DNA from 3 places in the Achromobacter xylosoxidans genome. Region 1 is predicted to be linked to each of the others. Evidence: predicted binding sites of a transcription regulator. Region 1 holds the regulator's gene; each other region holds the start of a gene.
The links. The regulator LexA, encoded in region 1, represses DNA repair genes until DNA is damaged. The targets are predictions, from matches to a motif close to ACTGTATNNNNATACAGT.
Positions count from the first base shown of each region.

Region 2: a site for LexA is predicted at 1,726-1,743, ahead of recA (recombinase RecA). Genes of this name have one in related genera too.
Region 3: a site for LexA is predicted at 2,881-2,898, ahead of IAG39_RS22860 (PA0069 family radical SAM protein). Genes of this name have one in related genera too.

Region 1 is NZ_CP061008.1:2,745,663-2,750,578, reverse strand. Features, by position in the region: gene IAG39_RS12915 (class I adenylate-forming enzyme family protein) at 1-1,130, shown strand, start outside; gene IAG39_RS12910 (Bug family tripartite tricarboxylate transporter substrate binding protein) at 1,127-2,092, shown strand; gene lexA (transcriptional repressor LexA) at 2,318-2,968, shown strand; gene lon (endopeptidase La) at 3,093-4,916, opposite strand, start outside.
Region 2 is NZ_CP061008.1:4,801,491-4,806,406, reverse strand. Features, by position in the region: gene IAG39_RS22290 (sensor histidine kinase) at 1-803, opposite strand, end outside; gene IAG39_RS22285 (response regulator transcription factor) at 919-1,608, opposite strand; gene recA (recombinase RecA) at 1,840-2,904, shown strand; gene recX (recombination regulator RecX) at 3,040-3,726, shown strand; gene IAG39_RS22270 (hypothetical protein) at 3,805-4,479, opposite strand; gene IAG39_RS22265 (LysR family transcriptional regulator) at 4,592-4,916, opposite strand, start outside.
Region 3 is NZ_CP061008.1:4,916,856-4,921,771, forward strand. Features, by position in the region: gene IAG39_RS22850 (DMT family transporter) at 27-899, shown strand; gene IAG39_RS22855 (hypothetical protein) at 992-1,453, opposite strand; gene IAG39_RS22860 (PA0069 family radical SAM protein) at 1,527-2,873, opposite strand; gene IAG39_RS22865 (sulfate adenylyltransferase subunit 1) at 3,086-4,384, opposite strand; gene cysD (sulfate adenylyltransferase subunit CysD) at 4,426-4,916, opposite strand, start outside.

The DNA.
Region 1 (4,916 bases):
CGCTGGTGCGTGAACACGCGGGCCGGTCACCATCGCGCTCCAACCCGGATCTGAGCGAAACGACCGCCATCAAGTTCACCGGCGGATCGTCGGGCGCGCCCAAAGCCGTATTGCAGTCGCTACGCTGCATCAACACCATGGTGGCATCACTGGCCATGACATATGGTTTCGACAGCGAGGAACGCTTCCTGCTGGCTCCACCGATGACGCATGGCGCAGGCACTTTCGTGCTGCCGGTATTGCATGCCGGGGGCTGCCTGGTGATCGCTGGCAAGGCCACAGCCGAACAATTGCACGCCTTGATGGAAACCCATGGAGTGACGTCCACCTGGCTGCCCCCCACGCTGCTCCAACGGCTGGTGCAGGCACAGTGCGCCGCTGCGCGCCATCTGCCGGCGCTGCGCAACCTGCTGTATGGCGGTGCGCCATGCCCAGCCCCGCTGCAATCGCAGGCGATTGCGGAGTTTGGCCCCGTGCTGGGCGTCACCTACGGCCTGACGGAAGCGCCGGTCATCATCGCCGGCATGAACGGCGCGACCGGCTCCCTGCCGGAAAACCTCGGCAGCGCAGGCCGCATCGGCCCCCTGACGCGGGTGGCGGTCGTTGGCGCCGACGGCCACCCGACCACAATCCCAAACACCCTGGGCGAAATTATCGCCAGCGGCGACTTGCTGATGTCGGGCTACCTGAACATGCCCGAACAGACCGCGGCCGTCCTGAAAGATGGCTGGTTCCACACCGGAGACATCGGTGTCATCGATGAACGCGGGTTCCTGTTCATCAAGGGCCGCAGCAAGGACATCATCATCAGCGGCGGCTTCAATGTGTATCCCTCTGACGTCGAAAACGCCTATGCGCAACACCCCGGTATCGCCGAATGCGTGGTGTTCGGCAATGCCGACGACGACTGGGGCGAACGCGTCGAAATGGCGGTCGTGCCGATTCGGCCGGGCTCGGTCAGCGTCCAGGCGCTGATCGACTACGGCAAGCAGCAGTTGGGGTCCGTGCGGACACCCAAAATCATCCACATCGTGCAGTCTTTTCCAAAAAACACGCTGGGCAAAATCGACAAGCGGCGAATCATCGACGACTTGCGCAACGCGACCCGGCAGGAGGAACATCGATCATGAATTTCAAGACCTGGATTGCCGCCACAAGCTGCGCATTCGCCGTCACGCTGGGCGGCCCCGCGGCCGCAGCCTTTCCGGAGCAGCCCATCCGCTTCGTGGTCGGGTTTCCGCCGGGAGGGTCGACAGATATCGTCGCGCGGGTATTGGCTGAAGGCCTGTCGCGTGAACTGGGACAGGCCGTGGTCGTCGAAAACAAGGCCGGCGCTGGCGGCACTATCGGCGCCTCGTCGGTCGCGCACGCCAAACCCGACGGCTACACCATCTTCCTGGGTACCGTAGCCACCAACGTGATCAACCCGCTGCTGCGCAAGGAGCTGAATTTCGACCCTATCAAGGATTTCACCATGATTGGCGAGGTTGGCTTCTACACCAATCTGGTGCTGGTCAATGCCGATTCCAAGTACCAGAACCTGCGCACGCTGGTCGCCGACGCAAAGCAGCGGCAGTTGTCGTACTCCAGCCCCGGGGCTGGCACATCGCCGCACATGACCGGCGAGTACTTCAAGATCCTGACAGACGCGAAGATGCAGCACATTCCCTTCTCGGGCAGCGGGCCGGCGTTAACCGCGCTGATGGGTGGTCACGTCGACCTCGGGTTCGACAATCTGCCTGCGGCCCTGAGCCTGGTGCAGTCGGGCAAAGTGCGGGCGCTGGCCATCACCAGCAGCACGCGCATCAAGGAACTGCCCGACGTGCCCACCGCCGAGGAACTGGGAGTGAAGAACATGAGCGTGGACGCCTGGGTCAGCGTCATGGGCCCGGCCGGCATTCCTGCCGACCGGCTGTCGGTGCTGAGCGCCGCCTTGCTGAAAACGTTGACCAAACCCGACATCATCCGCAAGCTTGAAGACAAGGCCGTCACGATCAAAGCCACCCGCCCGGACGAATTGCAGGGCTATATCGAATCCGAGACCCAAAAGTGGCGCAGCGTCATCGAGACGGCCGGAATCAAGCCGGAGTAACAGACGCCGCATCGTCCAGGCCCGGCCGCGCCATGGAGCCGCAAGCACATGGCTTTCCAGCGTCCGGGCGCCGCCGGTTCCGCCGGGCCCGTCCAATCGGGACATTCTGAGCGGCCTGCCATTACGTTGGCTTTGAGACGGTCCGCCCCGAGCTTGCTTTTTTGCGCTGCGTCCCCCAGAATGGCGCTGTATATATGTACAGTCCGCTAGCACCGGATCATCGCCATGGCCAGCAAACTCACTGATCGCCAACAACAAATCCTGGATCTCATCAGGCAGACCGTCACGCGCACGGGCTTCCCGCCGACCCGCGCCGAAATTGCCCTGGCCCTGGGTTTCCGATCCCCCAACGCGGCGGAAGATCACCTCAAGGCGCTTGCCCGCAAGGGCGCCATCGAGCTGACCGCCGGCGCGTCGCGCGGCATCCGCCTGAAGGACGCCTCCCCTGCCCCCACGCAAAGCTCGCTGCCCATGCCGGGCCTGGCCCAATTGCTGCTGCCGCTGGTCGGCCGCGTCGCTGCGGGCAGCCCCATCCTGGCCGCCGAACACGTGGAACGCGAAGTCGGCGTCGATCCCAACCTGTTCGCCCAGACGCCCGACTACCTGCTCAAGGTGCGCGGCATGAGCATGCGCGACGCTGGCATCCTGGAAGGCGACCTGCTCGCCGTAAAGAAAGCCTCGGAAGCCCGCAATGGTCAGATCGTGGTCGCCCGCCTGGGCGACGACGTCACCGTCAAGCGCCTGCAACGCCAGAACGGCCACATAGAACTCCTGCCCGAAAACCCCGATTTCGAACCCATCGTGGTCGAAGCTGGCCAGGATTTCGCGCTGGAAGGCATCGCGGTGGGCCTGATCCGCACGCACGCGCTGCACTAGGAACCAACAGCTCCTGCGCCTGCGCAGCATAAAAAAACCCCCGCCAATTTCTTGGCGGGGGTTTTTTGTTGGAAGCCGCATCCAGGAGGGGCGCCGCTTACTGGCGGCGTCGCTCCCGGTTCCATCAGTGCTTGAGCACCGGGTCGGTCGAACCCGGTTCGGCAGGCTTGGCCACCAGGGGTTCCTTGACCGCTTCTTCCTCGGCCAGGGGCTCCGGCAGGCGCTCCAGCGCCAGTTCCAGCACCTTGTCGATCCAGCGCACCGGCACGATCTCGAGATGGTTCTTGACGTTGTCCGGGATCTCCGCCAAATCCTTGACGTTTTCTTCCGGAATCAAGACCGTCTTGATGCCGCCACGGTGAGCTGCCAGCAGCTTTTCCTTCAGGCCGCCGATGGGCAGGACCTCGCCGCGCAGCGTGATCTCGCCGGTCATTGCGACATCGGCGCGCACCGGGATGCGCGACAAGGCCGACACCATGGCCGTGGTGATCGCGATACCCGCGGACGGACCGTCCTTGGGCGTCGCGCCTTCCGGCACGTGCACGTGCATGTCGTGCTTCTCGAACACGCTGTCGGCAAAGCCCAGGCGGCGGGCGCGGGAACGCACTACCGTGCGGGCCGCCTCGACCGACTCCTTCATCACGTCGCCCAGCGAGCCGGTGCGTTGGATGACGCCCTTGCCGGGCATGTCCGCGACTTCGATCGTCAGCAGGTCGCCGCCGACTTCCGTCCAGGCCAGACCCGTCACCTGACCGATCTGGTTTTCCTTTTCGGCCATGCCGAAGGCATAACGGCGCACGCCCAGGAATTCACTCAGGTTGTCGCCCGTGACGTTGACCGGCTTGACCTCGGCGGCCTTGCCTTCAGCCTTGGCGCGGTCGCTCTGGGTCAGCAACTGCTTGATGACCTTGCGGCAGATCTTGCCCACTTCGCGTTCGAGCGCACGCACACCGGCTTCGCGGGTGTAGTAGCGCACGATGTCGCGCAGCGCGCTGTCGTCGACCGTGAGTTCGCTATCCTTCACGCCGTTGTTCTTCATCAGCTTGGGCAGCAGATGGTCGCGGGCGATGTGGATCTTCTCTTCCTCGGTGTAACCCGACAGACGGATCACTTCCATGCGGTCCAGCAGCGCCGGCGGAATATTCAGCGTGTTGCTGGTGGCCACGAACATGACGTCGGACAGGTCGAAGTCGACTTCGATGTAGTGGTCCTGGAACGTGTGGTTCTGTTCCGGATCCAGCACTTCGAGCAACGCCGACGAGGGATCGCCGCGGAAATCCATGCCCAGCTTGTCGATTTCATCGAGCAGGAACAAGGGATTGCGCACGCCGACCTTCGACATGTTCTGGACGATCTTGCCAGGCATGGAGCCGATGTACGTGCGGCGGTGGCCGCGGATCTCGGCTTCGTCGCGCACGCCACCCAGCGCCATGCGTACGAACTTGCGGTTCGTCGCCTTGGCGATGGATTGGCCGAGCGAGGTCTTGCCGACGCCCGGAGGGCCGACCAGGCACAGGATCGGCGCCTTCACCTTGTCCACGCGCTGTTGCACGGCAAGGTATTCCAGGATCCGTTCCTTGACCTTTTCCAGACCGTAGTGGTCGTTGTCCAGCACCGTTTCCGCGTTGCTGATGGAATTGTTGATCTTGCTCTTCTTCCTCCAGGGGAGGTTGATGAGCGTATCGATGTAGTTGCGCACCACGGTGGCTTCTGCCGACATGGGCGACATGAGCTTGAGCTTCTTGAGCTCGGCATCGGCCTTCTTGCGCGCCTCTTTGGGCATGTGGGCAGCGATGATCTTCTTTTCGAGCTCTTCGATGTCCGCGCCTTCCTCGCCCTCGCCCAACTCCTTCTGAATGGCCTTGACCTGCTCATTCAGGTAGTAGTCGCGCTGGCTCTTTTCCATCTGCTTCTTCACGCGGCCGCGAATCCGCTTTTCGACCTGGAG
Region 2 (4,916 bases), 2.1 Mb from region 1:
AGCTGGCGCAGGCTGGACTGCATTTCCTCGGGGCTGGCGTCGCGCAGGGCCAGTTCGGCCTGCGTGCGCAGGCCGGCCAGCGGGGTCTTCAGCTGGTGCGCGGCGTCCGCGACGAAGCGGCGCTGCGCCTGCACGTTGGACGAAAGCCGATCCAGCAGGTCGTTCATTGCGGCCACCAGGGGCGCGATCTCGGTGGGGGCGGCGCGCTCGTCGATGGGCGACAGGTCGTCGGGCCGGCGGGCCCGCAGGCGCTGCTGCAGCGCATTCAAAGGCGCCACTCCGCGCGACAGCCCGAACCACACCAGCAGCACGGCGACAGGCAGCACCACGAACTGCGGAATGATCACGCCCTTGATGATGTCGTTGGCCAGTTGCGTGCGCTTTTCGACGGTTTCGGCGGCGATCAGCAGCGCCGGCTGGGTATCCGGCAGATGCAGGTCCACCCAGGTGAACGCCAGCCGGACCCCGAAGCCGCGCAAGGTCGCGTCTTCGTACTGGACTTCGCCGGGGCGGGGCTGGCCCACGGTGGAAGGCAGGGGCAGGGCGCGGTCGCCGCCCAGGTATTCGCCGCGGCTGCCCAGCGCCAGCCAGAACACGCTATCGGTCTCGTCGGCGTGCAACACCTCGCGCGCGGTGTTGGTCATCTTCAGCACGGCCCGGCCGTCCTGCGCGTGCACCTGCAAGGTCAGTACATGGAGGTTGTTGGCCAGCGCGCGGTCGTAGGGCACGTTGGCGATGTTCTGGGCCACCACATAGGTGATGGCCACGCTCATCGGCCACAGGAGGAACAGCGGCGCCAGCATCCAGTCGAGGATTTCGCCCAGCAGGGAGCGCTGCGGCGGCGCGAAGCTCGGGCCCTTGGCCCCCGCCCGCATGACATCCAGTGCTTCCTGGTTCAGCGCTTCCGGCGGCGCCGCTTCAGCTTGCGAGGTACGCCGCACCCTGGTCCCGCTCAAGACAGTAGCCCAGGCCGCGCACGGTCACGATCTTCACGCCGCTGGGTTCCAGCTTCTTGCGCAGGCGATGGACGTAGACCTCGATGGCGTTGGTGCTGACCTCTTCGCCCCATTCGCACAGGTGGTCGACCAGTTGCGTCTTGCTGACCATGCGGCCGCTGCGGGTCAGGAGGATCTCGAGCAGGCTGACTTCGCGCGCCGACAGGTCCAGGGTCTGGTCGTCGACCATGGCGACGCGGCCGGTCTGGTCGAACAGCAGGCGGCCGTGCTTGATCATGGTGGCGCCGCCGCCCGCGCCGCGCCGGGTCAGGGCCCGTACGCGGGCCTCGAGCTCGGACAGCGCGAAAGGCTTGGCCATGTAGTCGTCGGCGCCCAGGTCCAGACCTTTGACGCGCTGTTCGATGCTGTCGGCCGCAGTCAGGATGAGTACCGGCAGGGCGGAATTGCGGGCGCGCAGGCGGCGCAGCACTTCCAGCCCGGCCAGTTGCGGCAGGCCGAGGTCGAGGATGAGCAGGTCGAATGCCTGGGCCGCCAGCGCCGAATCGGCCGCCAGTCCGTCGCGCACCGCATCCACGGCATAGCCGTTGTGGCGCAACGAGCGGGACAGGCCGTCGGCCAGGATGCTGTCGTCTTCGGCGATCAGGATACGCATGGGCTACAGTGAGAAAAGGCCCCGCGGCGCAAAGGGGACAAAACGCCGGGTTCGTCTGGCATTCTGGCATAGGGCGCCAAGCTTGCCACTCAGGGTATACGTGCAAAACACTGGCACACTGGTTTTATGTACAGTATAATCCGATGCCATAATCTGACCCGTTGCTCAAAGCACCCGCCTAACCCTGCGGCACTTCCCTAGACACCAGATACGTTACAGACAGGACTCTACATGGACGACAAAACCACCAAGGCCGCCGCATCGGAAAAGGCCAAGGCGCTTGCCGCCGCGCTTTCGCAGATCGAAAAGCAGTTCGGCAAGGGCTCGATCATGCGCTACGGCGACAACGATGTTTCGCATGACATCCAGGTGGTTTCCACGGGCTCGCTCGGTCTGGACATCGCGCTGGGCGTCGGCGGCCTGCCGCGAGGCCGCGTGGTTGAAATCTACGGTCCGGAATCCTCGGGCAAGACCACGCTGACGCTGCAAGTGGTCGCTGAAATGCAAAAGCTGGGCGGCACCTGCGCCTTCGTCGACGCCGAACACGCGCTCGACGTGCAATACGCCTCCAAGCTGGGCGTGAACCTGGCCGACCTGCTGATCTCGCAGCCGGACACGGGCGAGCAGGCCCTGGAAATCACCGATGCGCTGGTGCGCTCCGGTTCGGTCGACCTGATCGTCATCGACTCGGTGGCCGCGCTGGTGCCCAAGGCCGAAATCGAAGGCGAAATGGGTGATTCCCTGCCCGGCCTGCAAGCCCGCCTGATGAGCCAGGCGCTGCGCAAGCTCACCGCCACCATCAAGAAGACCAATTGCATGGTCATCTTCATCAACCAGATCCGCATGAAGATCGGCGTGATGTTCGGCAACCCCGAAACCACCACCGGCGGCAACGCGCTCAAGTTCTACGCCTCCGTGCGCCTGGACATCCGCCGCATCGGTTCCATCAAGAAGGGCGACGAAGTCGTCGGCAACGAAACCCGCGTCAAGGTCGTGAAGAACAAGGTCGCGCCGCCGTTCAAGCAGGCCGAATTCGACATCATGTACGGCGCCGGCATCTCGCGCGAAGGCGAAATCATCGACCTGGGCGTGGCCGCCAATGTGGTGGACAAGTCCGGCGCCTGGTACAGCTACAACGGCAATCGCATCGGCCAGGGCAAGGACAATGTCCGCGAGTACCTGAAAGAACACAAGGAACTGGCCATCGAAATCGAGAACCGCGTTCGCGAGAACCAAGGCATCGTCAGCCGCGCGGCAGAATTCGTGCCGACCGCGGAAGATACCTCCGAAGAGTAATCGGATCGGTGGCGGGCCTGGCGCGGCGCAATTCAGCTTCGCCGCAAACGGCCGGCCTATCGCGTCGGGGTAGCCCGAACAGTTGCGGCAGGCGCCAGGACGGGCCTGCCGTTATGCATAGCAAGCAGGAAACGCATGAGCTGGAAACCGCCGCCCGCCTCAGCCGAACGCCTACGCGCCAAGCTGGACGATGAATTCGAAACCGTGGCCAAGCCCCAGGGGTTGCGCCGCACTTCGGATGCGCGCCGCGATCAGGAAGCGGAATCCAGCGATGCGCCAGATCAGTGGAGCCGCAGCTCGGAAGCCGGCAATGCGCGCCGCGGCCGCCGTGCCGTCGCCGGAGCCGAGGACGGCCCGGATGCGGACGGCCAATCCGCCCGCAAGGGGCCGTCGCTGAAGATGCGGGCCGTGGGCTATCTGTCGCGGCGCGAGCATGCCCGCGAAGAGTTGGCGCGCAAGCTTGCCGCCTACGCCGAGGACCCGGGCGAGGTCGAGGCCGTGCTGGATGCCCTGGAAAAAGAAGGCTGGCTGTCCACCGAACGTTTTGCGCAAAGCCTGGTGCACCGCCGCGCATCGCGCCAGGGGGCGGCGCGCATCGTGCAGGAATTGCGCCAGCATGGGGTGGACGACAACCAGGTCGCCGAATTGCGCGAACAGCTGCGGGCCACCGAGTACGACCGCGCGCTGGAGGTCTGGAAGAAGCGCTTCAGCGCCAAGCCGGAAGACCGCGCGGCCTACGCCAAGCAGGCGCGCTTTCTGGCCAGCCGCGGCTTTGCGCATGACGTGATCCGCCGGATACTGGGCGAGAGCGACGAGGATTGAGCAGCCCTGTGCGGGGCTTGTCCGTACGCCCATGAAAATCCGCCGTGGCGGATTTCCCAAAAAGCGAGGCGACGGGCCTTATTCCTGGATGGCAGACAGGAAATCCGGGTCCTTGGCCAAAGCTTCGGTGCTGAGCCGTATCGAATCGTTTAGCGAAGTGAAGAAATTGGCGAACTTGTTCGTGCGTCGCTTGGTTTCCTTGGTTTGCGTGTACACGGGCTTCTGCGTGGCCTTGTCGGTCACGACATAGGCGATACGCAATGTCCAATCCACCGAATACCCCAGGTCGTCCGCCAGGAATTCCTCGACTTCGGCGGTCAATAGACGGCGCTGTTGGTTGCCATTGACCTTGACGCCGATGAAGCGCAGTTCGGCAAAGGTGGCATCCCGGACAAAGTCCTTGACGTCCTTTTCGAGCAATATGCTGCCGATTGCGGTGTTGCGGATCTGATTCGGAGCGATTTGCGGGGCGCGGTAGCTGCCAGTGGAGTTCGGTGAGCTGGCCTGCTGCGAGGTCGACAGGCCGGCGTTGGCGTAGCGCTGGGGTTTGGGCTGTTCTGCCGCCTCTTTCTTGTTGGGTTCGTAGGTGAAATCGCCGACTTCGACAGCCCCTTCAGCGCTGATCACCGAGGAAGGCGAGTACTGCACCGGGAGCGTGTTCGGAACGTTGCCGCAACCCGCCAGCAAGGCGATGGAAGCAAGAATGGCCGAACGGCCGATAACGCGCGCTGAGAACAACGATGGCAAGAGCATGTTTTTGCTGCTGGCTCGAAGGTTTGAGGGAGCAGCATTCTAAGCCTTATGTACTAAATTGAATCTTATTATTTTTTAATGTATCGCGAGTCGGCGACATACGGCAGGGGCGCTATTTTGCCGACTTGATCCCCGACAAGGTCTTGAAGCACACATCCCGGGTAATGGTCAGGAACTCATCGATGTACGAGGCCTCCGTGTCCTCGCTGCGCACCGTCGCATACAGCGTGCGCCACACGCCTTGCGGGCCCAGCCGGCACAGCCGCAGCCAACCCTGATTCATGTATTCCGTCAGCGCCCAGTTGGGCAGCGCGGCCACGCCGCGGTTGCTGGCCACCAGTTGCGCAATGATGGGGGTGAGTTCCGCGCGGCGGATGGCGGCCGGCTCCACGTCGGCGGGGTCGAGGAAGGCCGTGAAAATGTCCAGGCGCTGCTTG
Region 3 (4,916 bases), 2.2 Mb from region 1:
AACACGTCATCTGACGCTGTTCCCTCATGTCGTATTCGTCCCTGATATTGGTCGTCCTGGCGGCAATGGCCCACGCCACGTGGAATCTGCTCGCCAAGCGCGCGGCCATGGTGGGCGCTCCCTTTGTCTTCGCCTATGGCCTGTGCGCTTCCGTGCTGTATGCGCCCTGGGTCATCTGGGTGCTGATGCATGACGGCATGACCTGGACCTGGCCCGTGGTCGGCGCCATCCTGACTTCCAGCCTGTTGCATCTGGGCTACAGCCTGTGCCTGCAGCGCGGCTATCAGGTAGCCGACCTGTCGGTCGTCTACCCCATCGCCCGAGGTACCGGCCCGCTGCTGTCCACTACCGGCGCCTTTTTGCTGCTGGGCGAACCCGCCACCAGCACCGGCATCATCGGCATGCTTTGCGTGGTGGGCGGCGTGCTGCTGATCGCGACCCAGGGCCGCCTGGCCATTTTCAAGCAGGCCCAGGCCTGGGTCGGCGTGCGCTGGGGCGTGGTGATCGGCCTGTTCATCGCGGCCTATACCGTCGTCGACGCCTATGGCGTGAAAGTGTTGTTGATCAGCCCGGTGCTGTTCGACTGGTTTACTTGCGTGACCCGCACGACCATGATGGCCCCCCACATGCTGCGCCGCCGCCCCCAGGCCTGGGAGGCCATGCGCGGGCACTGGCATCTGGCGTTGGCCGTGGGCCTGCTGTCGCCGTTGGGCTACATCCTGGTGCTGTATGCGCTGCGCAACGGCGCGCCGCTGAGCCTGGTCGCCCCTGCCCGGGAAATGTCGATGATGCTCGGCACCTTGGCCGGCATGTTCCTGCTGCGCGAAAAAGTCGGACCGGGCCGGCTGGCGGGTTGTATGGCCATCCTCGCGGGTGTCATTCTGCTCGGTTCAAGCTGACGAGCACCGCTCCTGGCCACTGCGGCTGGCGGGGCTGGCGCGTACCTACCGCTTACGCCCGGCCTGCCGGCTACCGCCGGGCATAGGGCCGCTCAGAATCCGGCGGCCGCGCCCAGCCACATCAGGCCGGGGATGATCGCCCCCCAGGCCAGCACCATTACCACATCGATCACCATGGCCTTCATGGTCACCTGCGCCGTTACGGGTTCCACCGTGGCGTTGCCCAGGCTGCGCTCGCGCGCGGCGGCAGGCGCGGCGGCAACCGCGGCCTCGACCGGCGCGACCGGCGCTGCGGGCGCGGACATCGGCGCGGCGACTGCCGGACCAGCCAGCGCCCCGGCTTCGGCGGGCGCGGGCGGGAACGGCCAGCGAGCCGGGGCGGAACCGGGCCGCGTGCGGCGGCGCGGTTCGACATCGGCTGCGGATGTATTCCAGGGCAGCGCCATGCCGGCGACCCTGGCGCACCAGGCGCGGGCGCGGTTCGTGCCGCGGCGCAGCGGGTTCAGGGTGACGACGAGTTCATCCGACAAGACGGAAATATCAGCGGTGTTCATGGGAACTCCTAGGAAAGACGGTCCAGCGCCAGGGCATAGCCCCCCGGCAGGCATGCGCGGCGGCAGCCGGCGGTCAATCGAACAATGACAACTGGCCTGCGGCCATGGCTTGCAACTGGCGCGCTACGCGCCCGTGCGCGCCGCCGGCTGCGGGCGATACGGCGGGAAAAGGGACCCCTGAAGACGCTTGCGCGCCAGCCGGGGATAGGAAATCGGCAGCCTTCGCCGCGGCGGCGGCGGGAGGCAGGAAACGGTCGCAGTCCAGCGCCAGGCGATGACGGTTCAAGCCCAGCTTGCGCGTGGCGATGGTGAAGCGCTGGCGCAGCAGATCGGCCCAGACGCCGGTCCCGCGCATGCGCGACCCGAAATTGGGATCGTTGCGGCGGCCGTTGCGCAGGTCTTCGATGCGATGCAGGACGCGCTGGGCGCGGTCCGGGAAATGGGCATTGAGCCAGTCCTCGAACAGGGTCTTGACCTCCCAGGGCAGACGCAGGACGGTGTAGCTGGCATAGTGCGCGCCGGCAGCCTTGGACTCCTGGAGGATGTGCTCCATGGACTCGTCGTTGATGAACGGGATGATGGGCGCCACCAGCACGCCCACCGGCACGCCGGCGTCGGTCAGGCTGCGTACCGCTTCCAGCCGGCGCCACGGTGCGGCGGCGCGCGGTTCCAGCGTGCGGGCCATGCCGGCGTCCAGCGTGGTGATGCTCATGTACACCACCACCAGCTTCTGCTCGGCCAGGGCGGCCAGCAGGTCCAGGTCGCGGGCGACCAGCGCGTTCTTGGTGACGATGGTGAGCGGATGGCGGGTTTCCAGCATCAGTTCCAGCAGGCCGCGGGTAAGCCGCCATTCGCGTTCGATGGGCTGGTAGGCGTCGGTGGCGGAACCGATGTTGATGGGAGACGGCTTGTAGCCTGGCCGCGCGAGTTCGGCGCGCAGGGCCTCTACCGCATTGGCCTTGGCCACCAGCCGGGTTTCGAAGTCCAGCCCGGGCGACAGGCCCAGGTAGGAATGGGTGGGCCGGGCGTAACAATAGACGCAGCCATGCTCGCAGCCGCGGTACGGATTTACCGCCACGTCGAAGGGAATGTCGGGCGAATCGTTGCGCGACAGCATCTTGCGCGCTTCTTCGGCGGTGACCGTGGTCTTGGGAGCGGGCGGCGCAATGCGCGCATCCGGCACGATGGGAATGACGCGGGCGGCTTGCTCGCCGGCGGCAGCTTCGGGGAAATTATCGGGGACGGAGTCTACGAAGTCGGCGGGCAGACCGGAGGAAGACCAGCCGTCGTCGACCTGCACGCGGTCATCGCGCTGAAAGCGATGCCGAACATTAGTAACCGCACCCCGACCGCGCAAGGCGGCGGGGGCGGCAGCCGGGGACCCAGAACCGGCGGGAAAAGAATGATCGGTGCGTGCCATGAAAACTACTGTACAAAAACACAGTGGTTTTGACAAGCACCAAAAGCCTTTTCGTAAGACAGCCCCACTTTACCGCAAGACGCCGGCGCCGTCCGGACAAATCGTTTTCATCAGGCGAGATCGCCCGGAAACCCGCACCAATACTGGATCTAGCAGAAAAACAACAGGTTCTGCGGGGGCTGGAGGCCCGTTGTTTTCCGGCCTCTTGCGGATTAGCGCAACATACCTGCCGCAGCGGTCTGATGCGTGGCTTCGTCGATCAGAATGAATGCGCCGGTCGCGGGCACATCGGCATAGCGATCGACCGCCAGCGACTCGCGCGTGGTGAGCGTGACGCGTCCGATATCGTTCATGCGCAGCGTGCCCTCGGTGTTCTCCACTTCCTGCAGTTCGTGGATGTCGCGATGCGACAGCACCGCGCGTATCTTCGCCGAGGTCAGGCGCGTGCCCGACTTCAGCAGATACTTGCGTGCGGGATTCAAGGCCTGCGCATCGAGCCAGCACAGCTCGGCTTCGAATTCGCGCGCGACCTGCGCCGGCGCCGACGCATGCACGATCACATCGCCGCGCGACACGTCCACGTCGCGGTCCAGCACCAGCGTGATCGAGTCGCCCGCCACCGCTTCATCCAGCGCGCGGTCGAAGGCGCGCACTTCGCTCACGACTGCCGTCACGCCCGAGGGTTGCACCGTGATCTCGTCGCCCGGCCGCAGCACGCCGCTTGCGACGCGGCCGGCATAGCCGCGGAAGTCATCCTTGCGGCTGCCGTCATGGCGTGCCACCCATTGCACCGGAAAGCGCAACGGCAAGGCGCGGCCATCGCTTGCCAGGTCCAGCGACTCCAGCAAGGCCAGCAAGGGCTGTCCTTCGTACCAGGGCGTTTGCGGCGACAGCGTGACGACGTTGTCGCCGTTGAGCGCCGACAGCGGCAGCGCGTCGAAGTGCTCGATGCCCAGCTTGCCCGCCAGGTCGGCGTAGGCGTCGCGGATGCGCTCGAACACCGTGCGGTCCCAGTCCACCAGGTCCATCTTGTTGACCGCCACCACGATGTGACGGATGCCCAAGAGGCGCGCGATGGTGCTGTGGCGCTTGGTCTGCGGCAACAGCACGCCGTCGGCCGCGCGGGTGGCGTCGATCAGGATGACGGCCACGTCAGCGGTCGACGCGCCCGTGACCATGTTGCGCGTGTACTGCTCGTGGCCCGGCGCGTCGGCGATGATGAACTTGCGCGCGGGCGTCGAGAAATAGCGGTAGGCCACGTCGATGGTGATGCCCTGCTCGCGCTCGGCCTCCAGGCCGTCGGTCAGCAGCGAAAAGTCGATGCCGTCGCCCGCCACGCGCTTGTGCTTGGCGCGCGAGATCGCGTCCAGCTGATCGGCGAACACGCCTTTGCTGTCGTACAGCAGGCGGCCGATCAGCGTCGATTTGCCGTCGTCCACCGAGCCTGCGGTAATCAGGCGCAGCACGCCCGTGTCGGCGCCGGAAAGAAAAGAATCGTTGAGTGCGTTCATGTGCGTTCCTGGTCGCCGGCGAATGCCGGCGTGTCATGCGATCAGAAATAGCCTTCTTTCTTGCGGCGCTCCATCGAGGCCTCGGAAGTCTGGTCGTCCATGCGCGTGGCGCCGCGCTCGGTAATGTCGGTCACCGCGGTTTCGGCAATGATGGCCCGGGTGTCGGCGGCATCCGACGCCACCGGGCAGGTGCAGGAGATGTCGCCCACCGTGCGAAACCGAACCTGCAGGCGTTCGACCTGTTCGCCATCCTGCGGCGGGGTCAGCCGCGTGACCGGCACCAGCAGGCCCTTGCGGCGCACGACCTCGCGCTGGTGGCTGTAGTAGATCGACGGCAGCGCCAGCTGCTCGCGCTGGATGTACTGCCAGACGTCCAGCTCGGTCCAATTCGAGATCGGGAACACGCGCATGTTCTCGCCGCGATGCACGCGGGTATTGAACAGGTTCCAGAGTTCCGGGCGCTGCGCCTTCGGATCCCATTGGCCGAACTCGTCGCGGAACGAGAAGATGCGCTCCTTGGCGCGGGCCTTTT